4 regions of the Streptomyces chengmaiensis genome follow, and region 4 is predicted to be linked to each of the others. Evidence: riboswitches for the same ligand, from Rfam matches in the RefSeq annotation. Region 4 holds a riboswitch; each other region holds the start of a gene.
The links. Region 4 has a riboswitch for cobalamin ahead of QCN29_RS16525 (cobalamin biosynthesis protein). Riboswitches for the same ligand answer to the same signal wherever they lie in the genome.

Region 1: it holds a riboswitch for cobalamin, as region 4 does, so the genes downstream of both, QCN29_RS19415 (ABC transporter substrate-binding protein) here and QCN29_RS16525 (cobalamin biosynthesis protein) in region 4, are expected to answer to the same signal.
Region 2: it holds a riboswitch for cobalamin, as region 4 does, so the genes downstream of both, QCN29_RS01690 (ribonucleoside-diphosphate reductase subunit alpha) here and QCN29_RS16525 (cobalamin biosynthesis protein) in region 4, are expected to answer to the same signal.
Region 3: it holds a riboswitch for cobalamin, as region 4 does, so the genes downstream of both, metE (5-methyltetrahydropteroyltriglutamate--homocysteine S-methyltransferase) here and QCN29_RS16525 (cobalamin biosynthesis protein) in region 4, are expected to answer to the same signal.

What each region holds. Positions count from the first base shown of each region.
Region 1 is NZ_JARWBG010000022.1:58,159-65,551, reverse strand. Features, by position in the region: gene QCN29_RS19430 ((2Fe-2S)-binding protein) at 1-195, opposite strand, end outside; gene QCN29_RS19425 (ABC transporter ATP-binding protein) at 189-1,211, opposite strand; gene QCN29_RS19420 (FecCD family ABC transporter permease) at 1,415-2,521, opposite strand; gene QCN29_RS19415 (ABC transporter substrate-binding protein) at 2,518-3,792, opposite strand; cobalamin riboswitch at 3,973-4,148, opposite strand; gene QCN29_RS19410 (cytochrome c biogenesis CcdA family protein) at 4,173-5,075, opposite strand; gene QCN29_RS19405 (redoxin domain-containing protein) at 5,115-5,717, opposite strand; gene QCN29_RS19400 (MFS transporter) at 5,788-7,227, opposite strand; gene QCN29_RS19395 (hypothetical protein) at 7,290-7,393, opposite strand, start outside.
Region 2 is NZ_JARWBG010000001.1:382,308-389,700, forward strand. Features, by position in the region: gene QCN29_RS01680 (DUF3311 domain-containing protein) at 1-215, shown strand, start outside; gene mctP (monocarboxylate uptake permease MctP) at 212-1,843, shown strand; cobalamin riboswitch at 2,368-2,495, shown strand; gene QCN29_RS01690 (ribonucleoside-diphosphate reductase subunit alpha) at 2,632-5,019, shown strand; gene QCN29_RS01695 (ribonucleotide-diphosphate reductase subunit beta) at 5,019-6,041, shown strand; gene def (peptide deformylase) at 6,152-6,781, opposite strand; gene QCN29_RS01705 (tetratricopeptide repeat protein) at 6,885-7,393, opposite strand, start outside.
Region 3 is NZ_JARWBG010000003.1:110,430-117,822, forward strand. Features, by position in the region: gene QCN29_RS03855 (CBS domain-containing protein) at 1-644, shown strand, start outside; gene QCN29_RS03860 (MFS transporter) at 1,080-2,516, shown strand; gene QCN29_RS03865 (haloalkane dehalogenase) at 2,946-3,866, opposite strand; gene QCN29_RS03870 (TetR/AcrR family transcriptional regulator) at 4,182-4,796, shown strand; cobalamin riboswitch at 4,954-5,176, shown strand; gene metE (5-methyltetrahydropteroyltriglutamate--homocysteine S-methyltransferase) at 5,334-7,393, shown strand, end outside.
Region 4 is NZ_JARWBG010000017.1:76,864-84,256, forward strand. Features, by position in the region: gene QCN29_RS16515 (putative cobaltochelatase) at 1-1,528, opposite strand, end outside; gene QCN29_RS16520 (cobyric acid synthase) at 1,668-3,254, opposite strand; gene QCN29_RS16525 (cobalamin biosynthesis protein) at 3,304-4,293, opposite strand; cobalamin riboswitch at 4,347-4,491, opposite strand; gene QCN29_RS16530 (hypothetical protein) at 4,624-4,845, opposite strand; gene QCN29_RS16535 (inorganic phosphate transporter) at 4,875-6,137, opposite strand; gene QCN29_RS16540 (alpha/beta hydrolase) at 6,415-7,393, shown strand, end outside.

The sequences.
Region 1 (7,393 bases), on a different contig from region 4:
GCGCACCGTCTCCGTGTAGGCGGTGAGCGCGCCGTCCTCGTACAGCTCCGTCATCGGGCGGAAGCCCGCGGCGTCCGCGTCCGGCAGATCGCCGCAGTGGACGGCGAAGTACGGTCCCACGGCGCTGATCCGCTCCAGACGGCCGGCCAGGCCGAGGGCGGCGGTGTGCGCGGTGTGCGCGGTGTTCCTCACCATGTCCGTACCTCCCGGGTCAGCTCCTGGAAGGACCGCGTCCGTACGGTCCTGCCGCGCCCGCGCACCGTCAGCGTCCCGTCGGAGCCCGCGGTGACGAGGGTGTCGCCGTCCCCTGTGGCCAGGTCCTCCCGTGCCAGGGCTCTCTCCAGCAGCGGGCGCAGCGCGGGCGGGGCGTCCATGGCCACGGTCGCCCGCGCGGGGCGGCGCAGCCCGAAGCTGCCCGAGGCGGCGTCGAAGGCCAGATGTTCGGCGTCAAAGGCCGCGGCGACCGCCCCGCGGGCGATGAGATCCTCGGGTGCGCCCGCGTGCACCCTCAAGGAGCGGTCGACCAGCCAGACGGCGTCGGCGACGCGCAGCGCCAGCTCCAGATCGTGGGTGCTGACCACCACCGTCAGGCCCCTGCTGCGGGCCAGGTCGCGCAGCAGCACGGTCAGCGCCACCCGTGACGGCACATCGAGGAACGCGGTCGGCTCGTCCAGCAGCACGGCCGCCGGCTCCTGGGCGAGGGCGCGTGCGGTGAGCACCCGCTGGCGCTCTCCGTCGGAGAGTTCGGCGGCGGGCCGGTCCGCGAGATGCCCGGCGGCCACCGCGTCCAGGGCCCACTCCACGGCCGTGTGATCGGCGTCGGAGAGGCGTCCGGTGAACCCGGTGTGCGGATGGCGGCCCAGGGCGACCAGTTCGCGGGCGGACAGCAGTCCCGCGTCCACCCGGTCGGTCAGTACGACCGCGAGACGCCGGGCGAGCGCCGCGGGCGACTGGCCGGCGATGTCGAGGCCGCCGATGCGCACGGACCCGGCCAGCGGCGGCTGCAGCCCGCACAGGGTGCGCAACAGGGTGGACTTGCCCGCGCCGTTGGGACCGAGGAGCACGGTCAGCTCTCCGGCGCGCGCGGTCAGGTCCAGCTCGCGGAGCACGGCCCGCTCCCGCCGCCGCCGGGACGCCCGGCGCATGCGGTAGCCGACGGTGAGCCCGCGGGTGCTGATCCCCTCCGTGCCGGTCGTGTCCGTCGTGACCATGGCGGCGGTCGTGTCCATGGTGCGGGTCCAGTCCGTGGTGCGGGTCGTGTCCGTGGTGCGGGTCGTGTCCGTGGCGCCGGTCGTGTCCGTGGTGCGGGTCCTGTCCGTGGCGCCGGTCGTGTCCGTGGTGCGGGTCCTGTTCGTGGTGCCGGTCGTGCCGGTCGCGGCGGAAGCGTCCTCGGCCGCTGTCTCCACGAGTTCCGTCATGGCGTCACTCCTTGCAGTCCGCGGCGGCTGCGCACCAGGAAGGCGATGACGACGGGCGCGCCGAACAGTGAGGTGATCGCGTTCAGCGGCAGCACCGCGTCCATGCCCGGCGGCCGGCTGAGCAGCGCGCACGCCAGCGCCAGAAACGCGCCCGCGAGCATCGCCGCCGGGATGAGCGCCCGGTGGTCGGAGGTACCCAGGGCGACCCGGGTCAGATGCGGCACCGCGAGCCCGAGGAAGGCCACCGGACCGCAGAACGCGGTGGCGGCCCCGGCGAGCAGCGAGGTGCCGAGCAGGGCGAGGTCCCTGGTGCGCCGGACGTTGAGGCCCATGGTGCGGGCGTAGTCCTCGCCGAGCAGCAGCGCGTTGAGCCGCTTGGCCGTCAGCAGTGCGGTCAGCAGCCCCGCTCCGATCACGGGCAGCATCACCGCGAGGTCGGGCCAGGTCGTGGCGGAGAAGCTGCCCAGACCCCAGATGACGAACTGCTGGGCGCGCTCCGGCCTGGCGTACACCAGCGCCACGCTCACCAGCGCGGTCGCGGCCGAGCCGATCATCACGCCGATGACCAGCAGGGTGACCGCCGACCGCACCCAGCGCGACAGCGTGAGCACCAGCGCCAGCACACAGGCCGCGCCGAGGGCGGCCGCGATGATGACGCCGATGCGGCCGAGCCCGGCCAGATCGCCGGTGAAGCTTCCGGCGACGCCGCCGGTGGTGACGACCACCGCCGCGACGCCCATGCTTGCCCCGCTGCTCACACCGAGGGAGAACGGGTCGGCGAGGGCGTTGCGGAACAGCGTCTGCATCTGCACTCCGGCCACGGCCAGCGCCGCGCCGACGGCGACGGCGGTCAGCGCGCGCGGCAGCCGCACCTCGTGGACGATGACGGTCCATCGTGGATCGGCCCCGTCGTCCCCGAACAGCACGCGCACCACCTCCCCGACCGGGACGTGGTACGAGCCGACGGCGATCGTCAGCACGAACAGCGCGGCCGTGCCCGCGGCCAGCGCGCCGACGGCGAGAAGCCGCCGCCGCGCGGGCCCGCGGGCCGGTTCGGGGACCGGCTCGCGGGCGGTCGGCGATGTGTCGGTGACGGCCGTCACGCCCTGGGCACCTTCTGGTGGAAGGCAAAGGTGTGGCCGGCCGCCTCCTCCGGGTGCAGGATCGCGAAGAGGTCCGCGAGCACCAGGTCGGGCCGGAGCACCCCGCGTTCGAAGTAGTCGTTGCCGCCCTCTGGGCCGAGGGCCTTGGTGTTCGTCCAGATCTCGCCGTCCTTGACGGCCGCCAGCTCGCCGTAGCGGCGGTCCGCCTTGACCGCGTCGGCGGAGGACGTCCACTGCTCGCCCGTCAGCCAGATCTTCGCGTCGCCGCCCTTGGCGTACACGGCCTCGAAGCCGAGCTGAAGGTTGCCGGCGCTTCTGTCGCCCGCCCAGGGGTACGTGCCGCCTGCGTCCTTGATGAGCCGGCCGAGGTAGCTGCCGCCGGGGGCCATGCTCCACTGGCCCTGGTACATGGTGCCGGGCAGCACCTTCACCGGCTCGCTCTTCTCCGCGGCCTTGGCGGCCCTGGCGGCGACCTTGCCGTAGTCCGACTCGATGGTGTCGAACAGTTCGCCCGCCCGCTTCTCGGCCCCGGTCAGCGCGGCCACCGCCTTGACCCACTCGGCCCGGCCCAGCGGACTGGGCTCCAGCCACTCGGCGTTGGCGACGACCGCGATGCCCGCCTGGCGCAGCTTCGGGTACTGCGGGTCGTCGGCGCCGCCGGTCATCAGCACATCGGGCTTGGCCGCGATGACCTTCTCCGCGTCGATGCTGTTGTCGGCCGCGTACACCGCGACCTCGCCGGACCTCACCCGCTCACGCACCTCGGGCGAGCTGATGTAGGCGCTGTTGCCGACGCCGGTCAGCACATCGAGTGTGCCGGTCTCGGTCAGCAGCGGCAGATGCGTGGTGGACGCCGAGTAGAGGCTCTTGACCGGTGTGGTGATCTGTGGCGCCTCTGCCAGCTCGCCGGTCAGCTTCGGCTTGGGGGCTCCGCACCTGACCAGGACGTACGTCTCCGGCTTGCCCTTGGGGAAGGGTTCCTTGACGGTGAGGACCTGATAGCTCTTCGCATAGCGCAGGGTGAAGTTCCGGGCGTGCTCCACCCGGGACTTGACGGGGAAGTAGTCCTTGGCGGGGTCGAAGTCCGCGATGCAGCCGTCGCCGCCGCTCTCGGCGGCCTTGGTGTCCGCGGCGGGCGGTGCGGAGTCGCCGCCGCAGGCGGTGAGCGCGAGGCTCAGCGCGAGCAGCGACGCGGTGGCGGCGGCGGTCGTGGCGGTTGTGGCGGTCGAGCGGCGCGCGGGCATGCGCCTGCGCAGCAGGGAAACGGGCACGATGGCTCCTGGCGTGCGAAAGGGAAACGCCTGACGGCGTGGGGAAGAAGACGTCCGGTGCCGGGAGCCGCTCAGCAGCGGCCCGGGGTCGGCACGGCAGGCTGCACGGAGGAGCTGTCACAGATACGCGGGCACACGGGTGCCACCGTCCTCTCTCGGGGAGATCCGCCCCGGAACGTCGAGGTGCGACGGCGTGAGTCTCCTGACTCGGGATCGACGCTTCCCCGGCCTTCCCACCCTTCAGCAGGCGGTGGCCATGGCGGAGTCGCTCCCCCTACACAGTGGCGGTACCGTGCCGGAATCTCACCGGCTTCCTCGTCCGCCGTCGCGTTGTCGTCAGGAAGCATCTCAGAGGGGGGCGGGGTGTGCCAGGGCCTGGCTCACCCCGCACTACTGTGCGCCCCCGCCCCCGCGCCCGCGCTCCCCTCGGGCCGTCGACCGGACCGCCTGCGCCGCCGTACGGCCGCGGTTCCGGCGACGGCCAGCAGCACCGCGAAGGCCGCGGCGGCGGTTCCGGGCCCGGCGGCGTCCACGGCGTCCGCGATGGCGCGCTGGACGGCTCCGGCCGCGTCGATGACCGGGTCCTGGGCAGCCGGGTCGTTCTGCACCCGGATCTCGTACCAGCCGTAGTACGCCACATACGCGCCGATGAGCAGCAGCAGTACGCCGCCGATGCGGGGCGCGAGCCGACCGAGGGCGCGCAGCCGGCCGACGGCGGCGCTGCGGGTGAGGGCGACGGTCAGCGAGGCCGCGCCGACGATGATGCCCATACCGGCGGCGTACGCGGCGAACAGCGCGATCCCCTCGCCGGTCGAGCCGCTGCGGAAGGCGGAGACGACGATGGCGAGGAACGGCGCGATGGTGCAGCCCAGCGAGGCGGTGGCGTACGCCATCCCGAACAGCGCCATCGAAGGAACCGAGCGGGTCACGGACGGAGCGCGCCGCACCTTGGGGGCGAGGGCCGGCAGTTGGCGTCCGGCGGCCAGCCACGCCCCGGCGGCCGCCATCAGCGCGCCGAAGCCGATGGTGAACCACGGGAGCTGCTCCTGCACCCGGCCGGCGACGGGCAGGATCGCCAGCCCGAAGACGCCGAAGAGGGCGGCGAATCCGGCGGTGATCGCGGCGGTGGCGGTCAGCGCCCGGCCGACGGCCGCCGTACGGCCGGGGGAGTCGTCACCGAGGACGAGGAGGGAGAGGTACGCCGGAAGCAGGGCGAAGCCGCACGGGTTGACCGCGGCGAGCATTCCGGCGCTGAGGGCGAGGGCGAGAGGGAGGTCGGCCATGGCGGTGGTCGCGGGGGTCCTGTGCGCGCTGTCCGGCGCTCAGCCGACGAGCTTCCCGACCTTCTCGGCCAGGCCCTTGCCGCCGGGCAGCACCCCGCTGTAGGTCTCCTTGCCGTCCTTGTCGAGGATGACGTACACGCTCTGCTGGGTCACCTTGAAGCGCTTCCACACCTCGCCCGCCTCGTCGGAGACATGCGGGAACGTCCCGGACCGGGTCTGTGCGACGAAGTCGCGCATGGAGTCGTTCCGGTCGAGCCCGGCGACGCCGACGACGTTCGCCCTGCCGGAGAAGTCGGCGGCCACCTTCGCGGTCTCGGCGGCCTGCGCGCGGCACTTGGGGCACCAGGGGGCCCAGAACCACAGCACGGTCGGCTTTCCGGCGAGCGTCGCGCCGTCGAAGTCCTTTCCGTCGACCGTCTTTCCGGTGAAGCGCAGCACCTCGGGCGTCCCGGTCGTCGCGGGTGCTTCCTCCGGCGGCGCGGTCGCCTCGGAGGGCGGGGTCTGGGAGGGCGTGCTCGCGGCCGCGGCGTCCTGGGAGTCCTGGGAGTCCCCGGGCGCCTCGGAACCGCCGCCCGAACCGCATCCGCTGAGCAGGGCTGCGGACAGCAGAACGGCGAGGAGGGTACGGGCACGGGCGCGCATGTCGGCTCCTGTGGGTCGGGTGACGTCCTGAGACTAGAGCGGACGCGCTTCCCGCGGGCCCCGGCAACTCTTACGGTTCGGTGACGTCACCGTGTGCCGGGGCGTCGGCGCGCCGGGGCGCCGGGGCCCTGGGGGCCGCGTAGAGGTCCCGCTCCCTGGTCTCCGGCAGCAGCCACACGCACACCAGCGACACCACGCCCATCGCGGCGACGTATCCGCCGACGGCGTGGGAGCCGTGGACGTCCTGCAGCCGGGTGGCGACGAGCGGCGCGACCGCGCCGCCCAGCACCCCGCCCAGGTTGTATGCGAGCGAGGCGCCCGAGTACCGCACCTTCGTGGAGAACAGCTCGGGCAGCCAGGAGCCCATCGGGCCGTAGATGACGCCGACGCAGGCGAGCGCTCCGCAGAGCCCGAGGAGGACCAGCGCGGGCCGCGCGGTGTCCAGCAGCGCGAGCAGCAGCGGCCCCCAGACGGTGCACAGCGCCGCGCCGAGGAGGCAGACGCGCCTGCGGCCGAGGGTGTCCGAGCGGAGGGCGCCCCACCAGGTGCCGGCGATCAGCAGGATGACGGAGGCCATGGACAGCAGCAGCATGATGGTGCGGTCCACGCCGACGGCGGCGGACGTGGCGTAGGACAGGGCGTAGGCAGTCGCGGTGTAGAAGAGCCCGTAGACGACGACCATCGCGCCGCCGCCGAGGAGCAGCTGCCGCCAGTGCAGCCGTACGACGTCGGCCACCGGGGCGCGGCTGGTCTCGCGGGCGGCGGCGGCACGGGCGAACACCGGCGTCTCGCTGATCCTCAGGCGGACCGCCAGCCCCACTCCGACGAGCGCGAACGAGAGCAGGAACGGCAGCCGCCAGCCCCAGCTGCGGAACTGCTCGTCGTCGAGTGCGCCCGACAGCAGCATGAACACGCCGGTGGAGGCGAAGAAGCCGGCGGCCGGGCCGAACTGGGGGAACGCGCCGTACAGGCCGCGCTTTCCGGGCGGCGCGTGCTCGGCGGACAGCAGGACGGCGCCGCCCCACTCGCCGCCGATGCCGATGCCCTGGCACAGCCGCAGGAACACCAGCAGGGCGGGGGCCCAGACGCCCCACTCCCGGTATCCGGGCAGCAGCCCGACGGCGGCCGTGGACAGGCCCATGAGGAGGAGGGAGGCGACCAGGGTGGCCTTGCGGCCCACCCGGTCGCCGAAGTGGCCGAAGAGCACAGCCCCGAGGGGGCGGGCGAGGAAGGCCACGGCGAAGGTGGACATCGAGGCGAGGGTGCCGTTGACGGGGGAGAGGTTGGGAAAGAACGCGTCGTTCAGCACGAGGGCGGCGGCGGTGCCGTAGAGGAAGAAGTCGTAGAACTCGATCGCCGTGCCGACGAAGCCGGCCGTCGCCACCCGTCGCATGCCGCGCGGATCGGCCGACGCCGACGCCGGGTCCGGTACGGCCTTCGCCGCCGTGTCCTCGCCTGCCACCGTGCCGCCTTCCCTGCGTGCCGCGCCCTCCGCGTCATTGCACCGCATCGCGGGGTCCGCCTCCGGCGGATGCCGGGTCAATGGCGAAAACACGCCCTCGCGCGAACCGTTCAGACGAAGAGCAGGGCCGTCGCCGTGGCCGCTCCGAGGGCCGCTCCGGCGACGGTCTGCCCGACGGTGTGGTACGCGAGCGCGACGCGGGACCAGCAGACGG
Region 2 (7,393 bases), on a different contig from region 4:
TCGCACCGTTCGTCGCGATGCTCTGGGTGAGCTCCTACGCCAGGGTCGAACCGAAGTTCGCGGGGATGCCGTTCTTCTACTGGTACCAGATGCTCTGGGTGGTCGTCTCGACCGGGCTCACCATGGTCGCGTACCGGCTGTTCCAGCGTGACCAGCGCGCCCGGGCCAAAAGCGCCCGCGCCGCCTCCGCCCGGAAGGAGGGCGGGGACCTGTGAAGGACGGCGTGAACGGCGTCGCACTCGCCGTCTTCCTCCTCTTCTTCGTCGCCGTCACGGTCATGGGCTTCCTGGCCGCGCGCTGGCGCAAGGCCGAGAACGAGCACAGCCTCGACGAATGGGGCCTGGGCGGGCGTTCGTTCGGCACCTGGATCACCTGGTTCCTGCTCGGCGGCGACCTCTATACGGCCTACACCTTCGTGGCCGTCCCGGCAGCCATCTACGCGGCCGGAGCGGCGGGCTTCTTCGCCGTCCCGTACACCATTCTCGTCTATCCGCTGATCTTCACCTTCCTGCCGCGGCTGTGGTCGGTCTCCCACCGGCACGGCTATGTCACCACCTCCGACTTCGTCCGCGGACGCTGGGGCTCCAAGGGGCTCTCCCTGGCGGTGGCGCTCACCGGCATCCTGGCGACGATGCCGTACATCGCGCTCCAACTGGTAGGCATCCAGGCCGTGCTGGACGTCATGGGCGTCGGCGGCAGCGAGCACACCAACTGGTTCGTCAAGGACCTGCCGCTGCTGATCGCCTTCGGAGTGCTCGCGGCCTACACCTACTCCTCCGGGCTGCGCGCCCCCGCGCTGATCGCGTTCGTCAAGGACACGCTGATCTACATCGTCATCGCGGTAGCGATCATCTACATCCCGATCAGGCTCGGCGGCTTCGACGACATCTTCGCCAAGGCGGGCGCGGCGTACGAGCAGATCAACCCGGCCACCGACAAGCCACGCGGCTCGCTGATCCCGGGCGACTCGGCCCACTGGGGCTACGCGACCCTGGCCTTCGGCTCAGCGCTCGCGCTCTTCATGTATCCGCACTCCATCACCGCGACGCTGTCCTCGCGCAGCCGCAACGTCATCCGGCGCAACACCACGATCCTGCCCCTGTACTCGCTGATGCTGGGCATGCTCGCGCTGCTCGGCTTCATGGCGCTCGCCGCCGGGGTGACGGTGAGCAACGGCCAGCTGGCTATCCCCCAGCTCTTCGAGAACATGTTCCCCGACTGGTTCGCGGGCGTGGCCTTCGCCGCCATCGGCATCGGCGCGCTGGTGCCGGCGGCGATCATGTCGATCGCCGCGGCGAACCTGTTCACCCGCAACATCTACAAGGACTTCATCCGGCCCGACGCCACCCCGGAGCAGGAGACCAAGGTCTCCAAGCTGGTGTCGCTGCTGGTGAAGGTCGGCGCACTGGCGTTCGTGCTGACCATGGACAAGACGGTCGCCATCAACTTCCAGCTGCTGGGCGGCATCTGGATCCTGCAGACCTTCCCCGCGCTGGTGGGCGGCCTGTTCACCCGCTGGTTCCACCGCTGGGCGCTGCTCGGAGGCTGGGCGGTCGGCATGATCTACGGCACGGCGGCGGCGTACGGCGTGGCCAGCCCAACGCAGAAGCACTTCGGCGGCTCGTCGGCCGCGATCCCCGGAATCGGTGAGATCGGCTACATCGGCCTCACGGCGTTTGTGCTGAACGTCATCGTGACGGTGGTGCTGACCTTCGTCATGCGGGCGTTGAAGGCGCCGGAGGGCGTGGACGAGACCAGGCCGTCGGACTACACGGCGGACGCGGGGGAGCCCGGGGAGCGGCGGCGGGAGCTGCCGAAGGTGGGCGCGGACGCGGCCGGCTGAGGCGCTTGCGCCTGCGGGGGCCCTTCCCCTCCCATAACCGGGGGCGGGCCCCCAGACCCCCAGGCACGGCCTTCGGCCGTGTCCTCGACCTTCCCCAGGCACCTCCCCGGACTCCGTCCGGGGTGCCCCAGCGGGCTTGGCTGGCTACGCCAAGTCCCAGCCCCGCCAGCGCTTGAGGCCCAAGGACCAGAAACCCAGCCCCGCCAGCGCTTGAGGCCCAAGGACCAGAAACCCAGCCCCACCGACGCTTCAGGCGCAAGGACCAGAAACCCAACCCCGCCGACGCTTCAGGCGCAAGAACCAGACGTCCAGCCACCCGCGCTTGAGGCGCGAGGACCAGAAACCCAGCCCCGCCCGCGCTTGAGGCGCGGGGACCAGAAACCCAGCCCCGCCGGCGATTGAGGCGCGGGGGTTCGGGGGCGGAGCCCCCGAGAAAACGGGGTCTGGGGCGGAGCCCCAGTGACAGGAAGAGGCCGGGCCGACACAACATGTAGGGCCGTCCGCATCACACCGCCCCCACATGTATGCTCATCCTCGCTGCCGCCCAGGGGAATCCGGTGCGAATCCGGAACTGTCCCGCAACGGTGTGCCGTGGTGCGCTTTGTCGCATCCACAGGCCAGTCCGAGGACCTGCCGGCAGCGCGTCCGGCTCGACCGAACCGGACGCCAGAGACGTCCGGGCCTCGCGGAATTGGGCCGGTGGACGACGCGCGGCCGCCCATGCGACGGCGTGCGCGCCCGTGCCCCGTTCCCCCGCCGGCCCAGAGCCGAGCGAGGGAGAGCACCACGTGACCATCGCGCCAGCCGATCCGGCTTCAGGCATCTCCGAGCGGGTGGGCGACGGCCCCGGGACCGCGCTGCTGCGGACCCTGACCGACCTCACCGCCGATCTGCCCGACACCGACCCGGGCCGGGTCGCCGCCGCCGCACTGCGCGGCCGGCACGCCGGTTCGGACGAGGCCGAGTTGCGTTCGCTGGCCACCGAGGCCGCCGCGGGGCTGATCTCCGAGGACCCCGCGTACTCCCGGCTCGCCGCCCGGCTCCTCACCCGGACCATCGCCGAGGAGGCGGCCGGTGAGGGGGCGGTCTCGTTCTCCGCGTCCATCGCCGTGGGCTGCCGCGAGGGCCTGATCGCCGACCGGACCGCGGAGTTCGCCCGGCTGCACTCTGCACGGCTGGACTCGCTCGTCGACCAGGCGCTCGCCCAGGGCGCCGACGACCGCTTCGGCTACTTCGGTCTGCGCACCCTCCACAGCCGCTATCTGCTGCGCCACCCGATCACCCGCAATGTCATCGAGACCCCGCAGCACTTCATGCTGCGCGTGGCCGCCGGGCTGGCCGAGGACGACTCGATCCGCGCCCTGGAGGAGGTAGCCGCGCTTTACGGGCTGATGAACCGGCTCGACTATCTGCCGTCCTCCCCCACGCTGTTCAACTCCGGCACCCGCCATCCGCAGATGTCCTCCTGCTATCTGCTGGACTCCCCGCTGGACGAGCTCGACTCGATCTACGACCGCTACCACCAGGTGGCGCGGCTGTCGAAGCACGCGGGCGGCATCGGTCTGTCGTACTCACGCATCCGCTCCCGCGGCTCGCTGATCCGCGGCACCAACGGCCACTCCAACGGCATCGTCCCTTTCCTGCGGACGCTGGACTCCTCGGTCGCCGCCGTCAACCAGGGCGGCCGCCGCAAGGGCGCTGCCTGCGTCTATCTGGAGACCTGGCACGCGGACATCGAGGAGTTCCTCGAACTGCGTGACAACACGGGCGAGGAGGCCCGGCGCACCCACAACCTCAATCTGGCGCACTGGATCCCGGACGAGTTCATGCGCCGGGTCGCCGCCGACGCCGACTGGTCTCTGTTCTCCCCCGCCGACGTGCCGGAGCTGGTCGACCTGTGGGGCGATGGCTTCGACGCCGCCTACCTCAAGGCGGAGGCGGCCGGTCTGGCCCGGAAGACTATTCCGGCGCGGGAGCTGTACGGCCGGATGATGCGCACCCTGGCGCAGACCGGCAACGGCTGGATGACGTTCAAGGATGCGGCCAACCGCACCGCCAACCAGACCGCGGAGCCCGGCAGGGTCGTCCACTCCTCGAATCTGTGCACCGAGATCCTTGAGGTCACGGACGACGGGGAGACGGCGGTCTGCAATCTGGGCTCCGTCAACCTGGGCGCGTTCGTCACCCCTGCCGGGGAGATCGACTGGGAGCGGCTGGACAACACCGTCCGCACCGCCGTGACCTTCCTCGACCGGGTCGTCGACATCAACTTCTACCCGACCGAGCAGGCGGGCCGCTCCAACGCCCGCTGGCGGCCGGTGGGCCTGGGCGCGATGGGCCTGCAGGACGTGTTCTTCAAGCTGCGGCTGCCCTTCGACTCCGCCGAGGCCAAGGCGCTCTCCACGAAGGTCGCCGAGCGGATCATGCTCGCCGCGTACGAGGCGTCCTGCGATCTGGCCGAGCGTCATGGCCCGCTGCCTGCCTGGACCGAGACGCGCGCCGCGCGCGGCGTGCTCCACCCGGACCACTACGAGGTGACGCCGAACTGGCCGGAGCGCTGGGATGCCCTGCGCGCCCGGGTGGCGGCTGCCGGCATGCGCAACTCCCTGCTGCTGGCGATCGCCCCGACCGCGACCATCGCCTCCATCGCCGGTGTGTACGAGTGCATTGAGCCGCAGGTCTCCAATCTCTTCAAGCGCGAGACTCTCAGCGGCGAGTTCCTCCAGGTCAACTCGTACCTGGTGGCGGATCTGAAGAAGCTGGGCGTCTGGGATGCGCAGACCCGGGAGGCGCTGCGCGAGTCCAACGGCTCCGTCCAGGGCCTCGGCTGGGTCCCGGCCGAGATCCGCGAGCTGTACCGCACGGCGTGGGAGATCCCGCAGCGCGGGCTGATCGACATGGCGGCCGCCCGTACGCCGTTCCTCGACCAGAGCCAGTCGCTGAACCTGTTCCTGGAGACGCCGACCATCGGCAAGCTCAGCTCGATGTACGCGTATGCCTGGAAGTCCGGGCTGAAGACGACGTACTACCTGCGGTCCCGCCCGGCCACCCGGATCGCTCGCGCCGCCGGCGGCGCGAGCGCCGCAGCCGCCCCCTCCGTCCCCGTGCAGGCGACCCCCGAAGAGGCAGTCGCCTGCTCCCTGGAAAACCCCGAGTCCTGCGAGGCCTGCCAGTAATGCGTGACCAGAATCTTCTCGACCCGGGCTTCGAGCTCACTCTCCGCCCCATGCGCTACCCGGACTTCTACGAGCGCTACCGGGACGCCATCAAGAACACCTGGACGGTCGAGGAGGTCGACCTCCACTCGGACGTCGCCGACCTGGCCAAGCTCTCGCCGGGCGAGCAGCATCTGATCGGCCGGCTGGTCGCCTTCTTCGCGACCGGCGACTCGATCGTCGCGAACAACCTGGTGCTCACGCTCTACAAGCACATCAACTCCCCGGAGGCGCGGCTGTATCTGAGCCGTCAGCTCTTCGAGGAGGCCGTGCACGTCCAGTTCTATCTGACGCTGCTGGACACCTACCTCCCCGACCCGGACGAGCGTGCCGCGGCCTTCGCGGCCGTGGAGAACATCCCGTCCATCCGGGACAAGGCCCAGTTCTGCTTCAAGTGGATGGCCGCCCTGGAAGGAGAAGGGGCCGAGAAGATCGACCGGCTGGAGACGCAGGCCGACCGCCGCCGCTTCCTGCTCAATCTGATCTGCTTCGCCGCCTGCATCGAGGGGCTCTTCTTCTACGGGGCCTTCGCCTACGTCTACTGGCTGCGCTCCCGTGGACTGCTGCACGGGCTGGCGACCGGCACCAACTGGGTGTTCCGCGACGAGACGATGCATATGAACTTCGCCTTCGAGGTCGTCGACACGGTCCGCAAGGAGGAGCCGGAGCTGTTCGACGACACGCTCCAGGTGCAGGTCACGGACATGCTCAAGGAGGCCGTGGAGGCCGAGCTGCAGTTCGCCCGCGATCTGTGCGGCGACGGTCTGCCCGGCATGAACACCGAGTCGATGCGCGAGTACCTGGAGTGCGTCGCCGACCAGCGGCTGACCCGGCTGGGCTTCGCCCCGGTGTACGGGTCCGAGAACCCGTTCTCGTTCATGGAGCTGCAGGGCGTCCAGGAGCTGACGAACTTCTTCGAGCGCCGCCCGTCCGCGTACCAGGTGGCGGTCGAGGGGTCGGTCTCCTTCGACGACGACTTCTGAGATCACAGGAGCCCCGGGCGGCGACCACTAGAACCCAAGCCGCCGCCCGGGGCTCTCGTCTGCGTCGGACGGCTGGCGCCCCTCCCGGCAGGCTTTGCCCGGTCGCGGCACTAGTCGTTCGGGACGACCGGGTAGCGGGGGGCGCCCTCCGCCATCTGCCGCAGCGCGTCCTTGCGCTCCCGCTTCGACAGCCGGTCGATGTAGAGGCGTCCGTACAGATGGTCCGTCTCGTGCTGGAGGCAGCGGGCGAAGTAGCCGGTGCCGCGCACCCTGATCGGCTTGCCCTCGGCGTCCTGGCCGCGGACCACCGCATAGTCGGGGCGGGCCAGCGAGGCGTACGCGGTCGGCACCGACAGACAGCCCTCGTTGGAGTCGTCCAGCACGCGCTGCTCCGGCGCGAGCTCCTCCAGCACCGGGTTGCAGACGGCGCCCACGTGCCGTACGCCCTCGTCGTCGGGGCAGTCGTAGATGAACACCTTCAGGTCGACGCCGATCTGGTTGGCGGCGAGCCCCACGCCCTCCGCCGTCCGCTGGCTGGCGAACATGTCGTCGATCAGCGCGGCGAGCTCGTCGTCGAACTCCGTGACGTCCCGGCACTCCTTGTGGAGCACCGGATTGCCGACGACCGTGATCGGACGGGACGTGCCGCGCTCGCGGTGTGCGCGCTCACGCTCCTCGCAGTCCTCCGTGTCCACGACGAAACCGTCGTTCACGAGCTGGTCCGTCTCCTGCTGCGCCATGTCAGACTCTGCGCCTTCCTCAGTACCCGACGTACATACCCGGTTCGGTCAGGGTGTCCGGCGGGTGTACCCGATGCGTGCCCGTACAGCCTACGGCCAGCCGTCAGCACACTTCCTCGAGATCCCGCCATTCCCGGGAGTCCGGGCTGTCCGCGACCCAGCCGTCCAGCAGGCCGCGCACCAGCCCGGCGGGCGCGGCGATCCCGCACTCACGCTCGGGGGTCCACAGATCGCCGCCGGTGCGGTGGCCGAGCGGCCCCGGGTGGCCCGGCTCGCTGTGGTCATGGGGGTCGAGGTGCTCTCCCTCACCCTCGGCGCTGGGCATCGTGCTCTCGGAACAGGCCCGGCACAGCAGCCGCACCGAGGACGACCAGTCCTCGGCGGCGAATCCGGCGTCGGCGGCGAGCTGCTCCAGGGCGTCCCGGTCGGCCTCCGTGGCGGCCTCCAGCAGCACCACCCAGGTGGGCACCGGTGACGGGGCCCACAGCTCGATCTCGTCGAAGACGGGGTAGGAGGGTCCGGCGGCGGTCGTCCGCTCCCCGTGGGGCACGCCGTCGTGGAGCACGACCTCGCCCCAGCGCCGCCCGGAGGACGGCAGCGGGATGGACAGCA
Region 3 (7,393 bases), on a different contig from region 4:
ACCGCGTCAGCGGGGCGCCCGTGCTCGACGGCGAGCGGCGGCTGCTCGGCGTGGTGTCGGAATCCGATCTGATGCACCATCAGGCCGACTGCGCGGAACAGCCGCACGGGCGGCTCAGGCGGCTCAGGCGGCTGCTGCGCGCCTGGTTGCCCTCGGCGCGGCGGGCGCGGGCGAAGACGCACGCTCTGACGGCGCGGGAACTGCTCACCGCCCCGGCGGTCACCGTCGCGGAGGAGGCCACGATCGCAGAAGCCGCCAGGATCATGGTGGAGCACCGGGTGAACCGCCTGCCCGTCGTGGACGGCGAGGGCCGGCTGACGGGCATCGTGACCCGCCGTGAACTGCTCAACGCGTTCCTCCGGCCTGACGACGCCATCAGGCGATCGGTCGTCGACGACGTCGTCGGGAAGAGCCTCTGGCTCGATCCGCACGCCGTCGGCGTGTCCGTGGCAGACGGGGTGGTCACCCTGTCGGGAACGCTGGAGCGCTACAGCGAGAAGGCCATGACGGTGCATATGACGGGGCTGGTCGACGGTGTCGTGGCCGTGGTCGACGAGTTGGCCTACACCTTCGACGACCGCGATCTGCCTCCGGTGCCGCACGACGCCCAGGGCATCGCAGGCGACCGGCTGCACCGTCCGTAGTTCGCGGGGCGGCCGCCCTCCGCCCTCCGTCCACCGGGTGCCCGGCATGGGCCGGAGCCCTTCGCAGAGGCAGCGGAGCAGTCCGATGGAGCTGCTCCGCGCCCTGCCATGCGCCCGCCCAGCCGGTTCAGGGTGCCGCGCGGCCGTCCGAACCGCGGCCGGCGAAGCCCAGAGCGGCGTCGGCGTCGCCGCGCAGAGCGCCGCGCCGGCGCCCCCTGGCGAGCCCCGGACGAAGCCCTGCTTCGACGCGCCCACGAGGGGCCTGCGCCGACTCGAGGGTCTCTTCTGCTCACATAGAGCCGGAACTCCATGTGGCGACGGACTGCAGACGGATCTCCGCCGCTGCTCGGCGGGACAGGCGGGCAGACGCACCGACGCCGCACGCCCGGAGGCGTCCGCCGGACGACCGGTCGGCGCAGAAACGTGGGAGCAGCCATGCAGTTCGGCAGACTTCACCCGAAACATCATGGCAAAGACCACGGGATCCGCTCCGGCGACCACGGCGCCCCGCAGCCGCGTCTCGGCCTCACACTGATCGCCGCCTCGCTGTGCATCTTCGTCGTGCAACTCGACTTCCTGGCGCTCAACCTCGCCCTGCCCAGGATGGCCTCGGAACTCGGCACGACGACCACGGACCTCCAATGGGTGATCAGCGGCTATATGCTGGCGCTGGCGGCCGCCCTGATCCCGGGCGGGCGGCTCGGGGACATCCTCGGACGCAAGCGGATGCTGCTCATCGGCCTGGCGCTCTTCGGCATCTGCTCGCTCGCCGCCGGGCTCTCCTCGGAGCCGAGCATCGTCATCGTCATGCGGATCGCCCAGGGCGTCGGCGCGGGTGTGCTGTTTCCGCTCGCCATCGCCGTGCTCACGGACGCCTACCCTCAGGACCGGACGATGCGGGCCATCGGCAACGCCTACGGGATCGGGGCCGTGGCCCTGGCCCTCGGCCCCGTGTTCGGCGGCGGCGTCACGGAACTGCTGAGCTGGCGCATCGTACTGCTGTTCAACGTGCCGACGTGCGCGGTGGCCCTCGCGGTGGTGGTCGCGGGGGTACGCGAGTCACGCGACGGAACCGTGCCGCGTTCGATCGACCTCCCGGGCGTCCTCACGGTGGCGCTCGGGATCGCGGCCGTCACCTACGCGGTCGACCGCTCGACCAGCTGGCCCGCCGGACGGGCCGTCGGCATCGCAGCGGCGGGAGTGCTGCTGCTGGTCGCGTTCGTACTCCGCGAGCGCGTGGCGCGCTGGCCGCTGGTCGCACTCGACCTGTTCCGCAACAAGCCCTACGTGGTCATCACCCTGATGTCCACGGTCGCGAACGTCTCCTTCGCCGTCGCCATGTACGGCGTCACCATCAATCTCCAGCAGGTCGACGGATACTCGCCGCTGACAGCCGGCCTGGTCTTCCTCGCCGCATCCGTCTCCGCTGGGGTCGCGGCGCCGCTCTCGGGGCCCCTCGGTGAGCGGTTCGACGTCCCGCGCACGATGGCCGCCACCACCGGAGTCGGGGCGGTCGGCCTGTTCATCGCGTCATTCGGCGGCGGGCTGTGGACCTATCTTCCCGGGCTGGCGCTGACCGGGTTCGGGTACGGGATGGGGTGGACGATGGGCAGCGTCGGCACCCAGGTGGTCGTCCCGGCAGAGCGGGCCGGTCAGGCCTCGGGAGTCACGCTGGCCGTCGTGATCGGAGTGGCGGGCCTCTGTGTGGCCGCCAGTGCGACCCTGATCGAGGTACGGGCGGCTGACGAGGGCCTGGGGCGGTCGGTCGAGGGTCTACTGCGCTGGGTCGCGGTCGGCAGCGCCGTCGCGGCGGCAGCCCTGGGCCTGCTCGCCGCACGCCTGATGCCGCGCGCCACCGCACCTGCCGACTGATTCCGCGCGGGCAGGGGCGCATATGGGCCGGTGCAGCCGACACGGACGACGCAGCCCTTGATCGTCACGTGCCCGCTGCGACCGCACGGAGCCTGCCGATGGGTGCGCCCGCTGCGGCGGCGGACCAGTGCGGCGCGGCACGCGCGCGTGGCGATGCGCCGCCGCGGCATGTCGGGCGCCCCGAGACGGAGCGCACCGTCATGACACGTCGGGCGGCGGCCTCCCGGGGCTCGTTCACGATGCCCTCCGCGGCAGGCTCGGGCCGCCCGGCCCCGGCCGCCTGCCGGGGTACATGGCGGGCCGCCGCCACGCCGCTCCCGGGCAGCGCGTCGGACAGACGCCGGCCGTCTGGCGGCCGGTCTTCCGGGTGGCGGCCGGAGTGTCCGGCCGCCATGCGGCGAAACCAGCCCTTCGTCATCGACCTCGACGTCAGGACGGGAGGGGTTCGGCTGCGATGAAGCGGTTCACGATCCCGGCAAGTTCGGAGCCTCGGTCCTCCTGCAGGAAGTGTCCGCCGTCCCGGATCGTGGTGTGGTTCTGTCCCCGGGCGCCGGGGACCCGCTCCTGGAAGACCCGGTCGAGACCCCTGGTGATCGGGTCCTGGTCGCTGAATGCGCACAGGAAGGGTTTGTCGAAGTGCTGCAGGGCCTGCCAGGCCTCGCGGTTCGGCCCGGCGGCGGGGTCGTCGGGCGAGACGGGGACGAGCACCGGGAACCGGCGAGCGCCCGCCTTGAACGAATCGTCGGGAAACGGCGCGTCGTAGGCCGCCGTCACCGCGGGGGACAGGTCGCTGCGGCAGCCGGAGTCGACGATGGCCCCCACGTGCAGCTCGGGCGTGTTCTGGCTGAACTCGCGCCATTGCAGGAACGCCTTCGTCGGCTCGGCGTCCCCGGTGGGCAGGAAGGTGTTGGCCACGACGACGCGGGCGAAACGGTCGGGGTGCTCCGCCACCAGGCGGAGTCCGATGAGCCCGCCCCAGTCCTGGCACACGAGGGTGATGCCGCGCAGGTCGAGGCGGTCGAAGAGAGCCTCCCGCATCCAGTCCACATGGCGCTGGTAGGTGTAGTCGGAGCGGGCGGCCGGCTTGTCGGAGCGGCCGAAGCCGATGAGATCGGGAGCGACGCACCGATGGCCCGCCTGGCCGAGTGGCGGGATCATATGCCGGTAGAGGTACGACCAGGACGGCTGACCGTGCAGCAGCAGCACCGTCTCTCCCGAACTGCCGTCGCCTTCGTCCACATAGTGCACACGCAGCCTGTCGCCGCTGCCGTCCCCCGCCCCCACATCCACGTAGGCCGGCGCGAAGGGGTAGTCGGGCAGGTCGTTGAACCGTTCATCGGGCGTACGCATGATCCGCATGGTCCGTGTGCCTCCTGTGAGTTCTGGAGTTCTGGGTACGGCGACTCCGCGTCGAGCGGCCGACCAGGCGCCGGGCGTCACGACCGGTTGGGCGTCGCGACCCGCCGGGCGTCGCGGCTGCGCCTCGGTGTGCCGGCCGTCGTTGACGTCCGCTGCACTCAGGCATGACGCGGCCGCCTGCGCCGTCGCGCCGCACGCAGCGAACCCATACCCGGAACGACCGTTCCAAGATACAGGCAGCGCCACTCCCGCACCAGCTCCATGGCGGTATCCTGGAATCGTCAGTCCAGGTTCCCGGGGTGAGGCGTGCCAGACATCAAGCACTTTGACGCGGACGCGACCCTGGACACGGTCGTGCGTCTCTTCTGGCGCGACGGAATGGTCTCGACCGGAATCCAGGACGTGGTGTCGGCCACGGGAGTCAACCGGTCCAGCCTCTACGCCACGTTCGGCGGCAAGCAGGAGCTCTACCGAGCGGCGCTGCGGCGCTATGCAGAGCGGCGTTCCCAGCCGGCGTTCCGCCGCCTCGCCGAGGACGAGCGCGGGCTTCCCGCGGTTCGCGACTTCTTCGCCGAGCTGATCGAGGCGTGCTGCCACGGCGAGTACGCGCGCTGGGGTTGCATGATCTCCAACGCCCACGCGGGCGCCGAGAGCGGCGACCCCGAAGTGCGTGCCCTGCTCGACCGTCTGTACCGGGAACTCCGGGGGTCCCTGCACGCGGCGCTCGTCACGGCCGGCCGGCTGAATCAACTGGATCCGGGCGTCGACCCGGACTCGATGGCGGAGGCACTCGCTCTCCTCGCCCATGGTGTGAACCTGCGCTCGCGGGCCGGAGTCGACGCCCGCACCCTGCACCGAACAGTGACCGCCACCCTGGACGCGATCGGCGCGATCGGCGGGCACGGGACGACCGCCCCTTGAGAGGGTCCGAGCGCAGCCCCGTTGCGGTGGCCGGGGCGGGGCCCTGGGCAGCAGTGGGAGCGTGCGCCCGGGAGGCCGTGCCCGCGGCACCCCGAACCGTCTCAGCCCACCTGCCCGGAATGCGGGCTGCCGCATCCGTCTTCGAGCCGCTCCCGCTAGGCTGACCGACGCAGCTGGTTCGCCCTGTCCTCCAGACAGGCGCGTCGCAAGAGGGAACCCGGTGGGAATCCGGGACTGCCCCGCAGCGGTGAGCGGGAACGACCGCCGTCATACGCACTGGACCCGAACCGGGTCCGGGAAGCGACGGCCAGTAGGAGTGCGCCCTTTCCGGGCCGCACGCGCCCGCGAGTCCGAAGACCTGCCCGTTGCCCGCGTACGGACGATCGTGCGCGGACATCCCGGTGACCTCGAGGGCGGGTCGGCGACCACACCAGGCGAACGGCCTGCCACGGCCGTTGCGGCCGCCTGCGTCTCCCCCTTCGCGCTCTCCCCCGGTTCCCGGGATGCCCAGGACATCTTCGCGAAGGAGAGAGTGTCATGACGAAGCCCGCAGCCGCGGCTGCACGGGCCACCGTGCACGGCTACCCCCGACAGGGGCCGAACAGGGAACTGAAGAAGGCGGTCGAGGGCTACTGGAAGGGCACGGTCACCGCCGACGCCCTGGCCGGGACCGCCGCGGAACTGCGCCGGGCGAACTGGCGTGAGCTGGCCCGTGCAGGCGTTCACGAGGTGCCGACCGGTGACTTCTCGTACTACGACCATGTCCTCGACACCACGGTGATGGTCGGGGCGATCCCCGAACGGCACCGTGCGGCGGTCGCCGCCGACGCCCTGGACGGGTACTTCGCGATGGCCCGCGGCACCCAGGACGTCGCGCCCCTGGAGATGACCAAGTGGTTCGACACCAACTACCACTACCTGGTGCCGGAACTGGGCCCCGACACCGTCTTCACCGCGGACTGTGCCAAGCAGACCGGCGAACTGCGGGAGGCGCTGGCCCTCGGGCCGGCCGCCCGGCCCGTGCTCGTCGGCCCGGTCACCTATCTGCTGCTGGCCAAGCCCGCGCCCGGCGCCGCCGCGGACTTCGAACCGCTCACCCTGCTGGATCGGTTGCTTCCGGTCTACGCCGAGGTGCTGGCCGATCTGCGGGCGGCAGGCGCCGAATGGGTGCAACTCGACGAGCCGGCCCTCGTCCAGGACCGAACCCCCGCCGAACTGAACGCCGCCGCCCGCGCCTACGGGAACCTCGGCGGTCTTGCCGACCGCCCCAAGCTGCTCGTCGCCTCCTACTTCGGCCGACTCGGCGAGGCCCTGCCGGTGCTCGCCGAGTCCCCGGTGGACGGACTGGCCCTCGACTTCACCGGCGCCGCCGCCGCGAACCTCGAGGGTCTCGCAGCGGTGGGCGGCCTGCCTGGCAGGCGGCTGGTCGCGGGCGTCGTCGACGGCCGCAACATCTGGCTCAACGACCACGAGAAGTCCCTGGCCACACTGGGCACACTGCTGGGCCTCGCGGACCGCGTCGACGTCTCGGCCTCCTGCTCCCTGCTCCATGTGCCGCTGGACGCCGCGGCCGAGACGGACGTCGATCCGCAGATCCTGCGCTGGCTCGCGTTCGCCCGGCAGAAGACCCGGGAGATCGTCACCCTCGCCAGGGGCCTGGCGGAAGGCGTCGGGAGCGTCGCCGCCGAACTGGCCGCCAACCGCGCCGATCTCGCCTCGCGCGCGGACTCGTCACTCACCGGCGACCCCGCCGTACGGGCCAGGGCGGGGGCAGTCACCGACGCCGACGCCCGCCGCTCCCAGCCCTACGCCGAACGGACGGCCGCCCAGCGGGCCCATCTGAAGCTGCCCCCGCTGCCGACCACCACCATCGGCTCCTTCCCGCAGACGACCGGCCTGCGCACCGCCCGCGCCGGTCTGCGCGCGGGCCGGATCGACGCCGCCGGATATCAGGAGCACATCAGGGCCGCGATCCAGGAGGCGATCTCCTTCCAGGAGGAGGCGGGGATCGACGTCCTGGTCCACGGCGAGCCCGAACGCAACGACATGGTGCAGTACTTCGCCGAACAGCTCAGCGGCTATGTCGCCACCCGTCACGGCTGGGTCCAGTCCTACGGAACCCGCTATGTCCGGCCGCCGGTCCTCGTCGGCGACGTCTCCCGGCCGGCGCCGATGACGGTCGGCTGGACGCGGTACGCCCAGTCGCTGACGGACCGTCCCGTCAAGGGAATGCTGACGGGCCCGGTCACCATGCTTGCCTGGTCCTTCGTCCGCGACGACCAGCCGCTCAACGAGACCGCGCGCCAGGTCGCCCTGGCCCTGCGCGACGAGGTGCAGGACCTGGAGGCATCCGGCGCCTCGGTGATCCAGGTGGACGAGCCCGCCCTGCGGGAGACCCTGCCACTGCGGTCCGCCGACCACGCCGGCTATCTCGCCTGGGCGACGGAGTCGTTCCGGCTGACCACAAGCGGCGTCCGGCCGGACACCCAGATCCACACCCATATGTGCTATGCCGAGTTCGGCGACGTCGTCCAGGCCATCGACGACCTCGACGCCGACGTCATCAGCCTGGAGGCGGCCCGCTCCCATATGCAGGT
Region 4 (7,393 bases):
CCCGGGTCGCCTGGCGCAGATCATGCCGGCGCACCACCAGACCGCGGCCGCTGCGCCCGCGCGCCCGCTGGTGCGGGGCGGCAGCCAGCAGAGTCGCGGGCAGATGCACCTTCGTCAGCGGCCCCTGAGGCTGCCGGGCCCCGGTCGTGCGGCCCTGCTCGGTGCGCGCCCGCGACCGGCGTCCGGACGCGCCTTCACCGAGCCCCGGGACGGTCAGCACCTTCGTACGGAACGGCTCACCGGCGCCCACCGCGCGCTGCTCGCCCGCACCGACTCCCTCTTTGGGCCGAGGCTGGGCAGGCACCTCGGGCGCATCAGACTCCGACGCCGCCGACGTCGCGTCGGTCTCGGACCCCTCGGACCCCTCGGGCGCATCGGAGGTCTCCGGGGCCGTCGGCGCAGGGCCCTCCTGCGGCGGCTGCCCACCGCCTCCGCCAGGCCCGTCGGGACCGCCCGGACCGTCGTCCGGCCCCGGATCGCCGCCGTCGCCCTCCTCCTGCTCCTGGGGCTGCTCCCGCGGGGCGAACTCATCCAGTGTCTCGTCGAGCCTGTCCTCGTCCAGTCCGGGTGCGTCGAACGGATTCCGCCGCCTGCGGTGCGGCAGCGCCAGCAGCGCCGCCTGCCGCACGTCGTCCGTCGTGACCTCGGCGCGCCCCGCCCACGCGGCCAGCGCCGTCGCCGTACGCGCCATCACGATGTCGGCCCGCATGCCGTCCACCTCGAACGCCGCGCAGGTCGCCGCGATCTGCCGCAGCGCTCCGTCACCCAGCACCACGGACGGCAGCAGCGCCCGCGCGGCCACGATCCGCTCGCACAGCGCCCGCTCCTCGTCGGCCCAGCGTGCGGCGAAAGCCTCGGGACCGTCGTCGTACGCCAGCCGCCGCCGTACCACCTCCACCCGCTGCTCGGGGTCGCGCGAGGCGCTGACCTCCACGGTGAGCCCGAACCGGTCGAGCAGCTGCGGCCGCAGCTCGCCCTCCTCCGGATTCATCGTGCCGACGAGCAGAAAGCGGGCCGCGTGCCGTACGGAGACCCCCTCACGCTCCACGTACGACGCGCCCATCGCGGCCGCGTCCAGCAGCAGGTCGATCAGATGGTCGTGCAGCAGATTGACCTCGTCGACGTAGAGGATCCCGCGGTGCGCATCGGCGAGCAGCCCGGGCTCGAACGACTTCACGCCCTCCGCCAGCGCCCGTTCGATGTCCAGTGCGCCCACCAGCCGGTCCTCGGACGCCCCGACGGGCAGCTCCACCATCCGCGCCGGGCGCCGGGTGCCGGTGCTCGGTTCGTGCGGGCCGTCGGGACAGTCCGGGTCGGGCGCGGCGGGGTCGCAGGAGAAGCGGCATCCGCCGACCACTCCGACATCGGGGAGCAGCGCCGAAAGGGCCCGTACGGCGGTCGATTTCGCGGTGCCCTTCTCGCCGCGCACGAGCACACCGCCGACGGCCGGCGAGACCGCGTTCAGCAGCAGCGCCAGCCGCAGGTCGTCCTGCCCGACGATCCCGGTGAACGGATAGGGGGTGCTCATGCGTACGTGCCCTCCAGGTCTGGCATTTCCAACAGCTCGCTGCGTGTCGTACGGGCGGTCCCGGCCCGTACCCCGGCCCGTTGCCCGGTCCGTTGCCCGGTCCGTTGCCCGGTCCGTTGCCGGGCGTGTGCTCCGGCGTTCACGGCGCTCCCGGCGGGATGAACGGCAGGCCGGCCGGCGGGCCCTGCTCGATCAGCCGCAGCAGCGCGTCCGTGTCCGCGTGCTCCTCGATCAGATCGCCCAGCCGGTCCAACTGCTCCTCGCGCAGCGCGCCGAAGCAGGTGTCGGGAGCGGGTGTGAACCGCCGCCCCGCAGCCGCCGCCACCTCCCGCAGGAACGCCCGGCGGAACGCGTCGCTCTCCAGCGACCCGTGCCAGTGCGTACCCCACACCGAGCCGACCCGGCAGCCGTCCAGAAAAGGCTCCCCGCCGAGCACTTCGGCGACGCCGTGGTGGATCTCGTAGCCCTCGACATGCTCGCCGAGAGCCTTGCCGGCGGGCCGCGCGAGCGTCTTGTCATGTGCGAACCGGACCCGTACCGGCAGCAGTCCCAGCCCCTCGACCTCGCCGGCCCGCGACTCCACCTCGTCCTCGATCCGCTCGCCCAGCGCCTGGAAGCCGCCGCAGACGCCCAGCACCGGGCGGCCCTCGGCGGCCCGCCGGGCGAGGGCGTCGGCGAGCCCGCGCTCCCGCAGCCACGCCAGGGCGCGCACCGTTCCGCGCGTGCCGGGCACGATCACCAGGTCGGCGTCGGCCAGTTCCTGCGGCCGGTCGGCGAAGCGCACCACGACGCCCGGCTCGGCCGCCAGCGCGTCCACATCGGTGAAGTTGGACATCAGCGGCACGGCGCACACGGCGACCCGCAGCACGTCCTCGCCGAGCGGCGGCGCGACGACCGACTCGCGCACCGCGCCCCGCAGGGAGACCCGCAGCCCGTCCTCCTCGTCGATGCCCAGGCCGTGCGCATAGGGCAGCACGCCGTACGTCCCGCGGCCCGTCAGCCCGCGGAGCATGTCGAGCCCCGGCTCCAGCAGCGTCACATCGCCGCGGAACTTGTTGACGAGATAGCCCGCGACGAGCCGCTGGTCCTCGGCGGCCAGCAGCGCCGTCGTGCCGAAGAACTGCGCGAAGACCCCGCCGCGGTCGATGTCCCCGACCACCAGCACCGGCAGCTGCGCGGCCCGGGCGATGCCCATGTTGACGATGTCGGTGCGCCGGAGATTGATCTCGGCCGGACTGCCCGCCCCCTCGCAGATCACGGCTTCATATGTGCCCCGCAACTGCTCCAGGCACTCCACGACGGTGTCGCGCAGCGAGGCCCGCCGCCCTCCGTGCTGTGTTTCCCCGGCGGACCGGGTGTCCGACGGCGGCTTCCCCGCGGGCCCGGCGTCCCCGAAGAACCCGCGGGCGCTCATCTCTCCCACCGGCTTGCCCAGCAGCACCACCTGGCTGGTCCGGTCGCCCCCGGGCTTCAGCAGGACGGGGTTCATCAGGGCGGTCGGCTCGACCCGGGCAGCCTGCGCCTGCATGGCCTGCGCCCGGCCGATCTCCGCCCCCTCGCGGGTCACGAAGGAGTTGAGCGACATGTTCTGGCCCTTGAAGGGCGCGACGCGCACACCCTGCCGGGCCAGCCAGCGGCAGATGCCGGCGGTGACGACGCTCTTGCCCGCGTCCGATGTGGTTCCGGCGACCAGCAGCCCGCCGCCGCGCCGTCCGCTCCCGCTCATGTTCCCGTTCCCCGTCCCGTCCCGCTCGGACCGCCGCTCACGCCCCCGCTCATGACCTGGCCTTCCGCGCCCGGCGGACGACCGCGTCCGTCCCCGTGCGCCCGGCCGCGCAGACCGCCAGCGTCAGCAGGCTGACGCGGCGCGAGAGCCGCACGGCGCGTTCGATGTCGCCGTACCCCACCTCACGGCCGGCCGCGTTGAGGACGGGCCGGTGCTCGATCCGGCCCCCGTACGACAGGGTGCCGCCGAGCCGTACGCCGAGCGCCCCCGCGAACGCGGCCTCCACCGGGCCCGCGTTGGGGCTCGGGTGCCTGGCGGCATCCGTGCGCCAGGCCCGCGCCGCGCCGCGGGCGTCGCCGCCGGCGAGCACCGCGAGGCCCGCGGTGAGCCGGGAGCCCGGCCGGCCGGCCACATCGTCGAGTCGGGCGGCGGCCCAGCCGAAGCGGCGGTAGCGCGGCGACTTGTGGCCGACCATCGCGTCCAGGGTGTTGACCGCGCGGAACCCGACGAGCCCCGGAACGCCCGCTGCCGCACCCCACACGAGCGCGCCGACGACGGCGTCGGAGGTGTTCTCGGCCACCGACTCGACCACGGCGCGGGCGATCTGCCGCTCGTCCAGCGCCTGTGGATCGCGCCCGCACAGATGCGGCAGCCGCCGGCGTGCGGCCTCTGTGTCCCCGGCGGCCAGAGCCGCTCCGATCGCGCGCGCCTCCCGCGCGAGCGACGTCCCCCCGACGACGGCCCAGGTGGCCGCGGCGGTCAGCGCGATCTGCGCCGCATCGGCTGCAGGGCGCCGAAGGCCGGCGTCTGCGGCTCGCGCCGTCCGTGCGAGCAGAGCCCCCGCCGCCGCCGCGCCGCCGGCGCATAGCGCTGTATGAAGTGCGCCCCAGCCGCGGTGGTCGCGCCAGAGCGCACGCTCTGCCGCGCCCGCAGTGCGCCCGAACGCGGCGACCGGATGTCCCCGGCGTGGATCGCCGAACAGAGCGTCGCCCAGGAGGCCGAGGGCCGTGCCAAGGGCGAACGCACGGTCGGCACGCACCGCTGAACCGCAGCCATGCATGGCGATATGTCCTCACTCAGGGTCCGCGCCCCGGCTTGACGTGAACGGCGGTGAGAGTTCCTGGCTCCCGGGGCGGCGGACGCCCCGGTGACAGTGGCGGGACCGCGCCGGATTCGCACCGGCTTCCTCTGCTGCCGCCGTAGTTGGCCTCGGCAGTCCACCATGCCCGCCAAAGCCCGTCAACTCGCCTTGACCTGCGACGGGACAGTGTGCTGAGCCCCACATTCCACGCATGCGAAGGCCGGTTCGGGCGCCGGACAGGCGCCGGAACCGGCCGACGGGGGTTTCGTGGGGTGCTCGCGCGGGTCCTCAGGCGACGATCAGGGAGATCCCGTACGCCACGGCCGCGGTGCACAGTGCGAAGCAGACGTACGCACCGGTGCGCGCCAGCGGCGCGGAACCGCCCTCGGCGGCAGCGGCTTCCTGCTTGCTGAGGCCCTGGATGCCCAGGGTGAACAGGCCCACGAGGGCGACGGTGGCCACGAGGCTCACGCCGAAGACGGAGCCGAGGGCTGCCCAGTCGATGTCCATGTCGTTTCCGTATCTTCCGTGGAGCTGCTTCAGACGGCGGCGGAGCGCGCCGACTCGGTGGGGGGAGCGGACGGAGCCGGGATGGTGGCCGACAGGTCGGCCGGGGCGCCGGCGGGCGGCGGGGTGACGGCCGCGATCGCGGTGGTGACGACACCGGGCTGGGCGTCGCCGCTGTCGGGCGTGCCGTCGGCGTCGACGTCGTTGACGTTGGTGTGGTTGACCACCTGACGGCGGGAGATGATCCAGATCGCGGCGCAGGAGACGACCAGGAAGGCGGCGACGGCGGCCACGCCCCAGTCGCCCTGCCGGGCGACGAACTCCGCGACCGCGGCGACCAGGCCCGCGGCCGGCAGGGTCAGACCCCAGGCGACGAACATCCGGGTCGCGGTCGACCAGCGGACCACGCCGCCCTTGCGGCCCAGGCCCGCGCCCATCACCGCGCCGGAGCAGGAGTGCGTGGTCGACAGGGAGAAGCCCAGGTGGGAGGAGGCGAGGATGACGGTGGCCGCGCTGGTCTGGGCGGCGAAGCCCTGCTGCGGCTGGAGGTCGGTCAGGCCCTTGCCCATGGTGCGGATGATGCGCCAGCCGCCGAGGTACGTGCCCAGTGCGATGGCGAGACCCGCGGAGAGGATGACCCACATCGGGGGGTTGGAGCCGGGTGCGAGCACTCCGCCGGCGACCAGCGCCAGCGTGATGATGCCCATGGTCTTCTGCGCGTCGTTGGTGCCGTGGGCGAGCGAGACGAGGCCCGCGGAGGCGATCTGGCCGCTGCGGTAGCCCTTGGCCTGGGCCTTCGGGGCGGTGTTCTTGCCGATCTTGTACGTCAGCCGGGTGGAGAAGTACGCGGCTATGCCGGCCACCAGCGGGGCGGCTATCGCGGGGATCAGCACCTTGGTCACGACGACGCCGCCGTTGACGCCGCTGAGGCCGATGGAAGCGATGGTGGCGCCGATCAGACCGCCCATGAGCGCGTGCGAGGAACTGGAGGGCAGGCCGATCAGCCAGGTCAGAAGGTTCCAGAGGATGGCGCCGACGAGCGCCGCGAGGATCACTTCCGGGGCGATGCCTGTCTCGTCGACCAGTCCCTTGGAGATCGTCTTGGCGACCTCCACCGAGAGGAAGGCGCCGACGAGATTGAGTACGGCGGACATGGCCACCGCAGTCTTTGGCTTCAGAGCGCCGGTCGAGATGGTCGTCGCCATCGCGTTGGCGGTGTCGTGGAAACCGTTCGTGAAATCGAACACGAGAGCTGTCACGATCACGATCGCGAGCAGCAGCGTGATGTGTTCCATTTACCCAGGCAATCTCTTGATGTCAGTGGCCGGCCGACCGTAAGTAACCTAGATGAACGAGAGGTGAACTGGGCAGGGCTGTGCGGTGTCTGTGGCTTGTTCCGGGGTGTGAGTCAGGTATCACCCTTTTCGATTCCGCACCGTCGAATCCACGAGCACCCGAGCGCACCCGGGCAGAGCCGGGCAGAGCCGGGCGGAACCGGGTCGCAGCCCAGGCCCTGACCCCCGTGGCCCCCGTCCGCTGGCAGCGCGGGGACCGGCTGCCGACACTGGAACGGTGCGCCCGGCTACCACGGCGGCAGCGGCCGCCACCACACTGATCGGCGTCGGAGCGGCCGCGGTCGCGGCCGGCCGCTACGCGAGCGCCGCCGCGCTCAGGGCGCCCTCACGGCAGCCCCTGCCCGGCGACCCCCGGCTCACCGTCCACGCCACCGCCCCCGGTCGGGTGACCCTCACCCGCAGCCTGGCCTCGCTCCGCCCCGGCCTGTACGGCATCGAGGGCCCGGGGCTGCATGCCGTCGTCGGCCCCGTCCTCGACGGCGCGCACCCCGCGGACGCGGTGGTGCGCAGACTGGAGCGCGTCAGCCACGGCAGCCTCGAACCGGGCACCCGCGTCCGGCTCACACCGCGGGTGCACAGCGGCGACCCCGGGCATGCCCTCGGCCTGCCCTGCCGCGATGTCACCGTCCCGGGGGAGCTGGGCGGCCTGCCCGCGTGGTTCGTCCCCGGCGCCCGCACCACCTGGGTCATCACCGTGCACGGCCTGGGCGCCACCCGGGAACACCCCATGAACCTGATCCCTTTTCTGCACGCCCAGCGGCTGCCCGTCCTCGACCTCGCCTACCGCGGCGACGACGGCGCGCCCCGGCCCCCGGACGGCCTCGGCCACCTCGGTGACTCCGAGTGGCGCGATCTGGACGCCGCCGTCCGCTACGCGCTGCACCACGGGGCGCAGCGCGTCGTCCTCCACGGCTGGTCCACCGGTGCGTCGATGGCCCTGCACGCCGCCGCGCACTGCGCCCTGCGCGACCGGATCAGCGGACTCGTCCTGGACTCCCCGGTCCTCGACTGGGAGTCGACCGTGCGAGCCCTGGCCCGGGCACGCAGAACCCCGGCCCCCCTGCTGCCGCTCGCCGTGCGCGCGGCGCAGGGCAGAACCGGCCTGCACGCGGACCGGCTGCGCTCCACCACGCTGCCGGCCGCCCTGCGGATGCCGACCCTCCTCTTCCATGGGCCCGACGACGTCATCGCCCCCT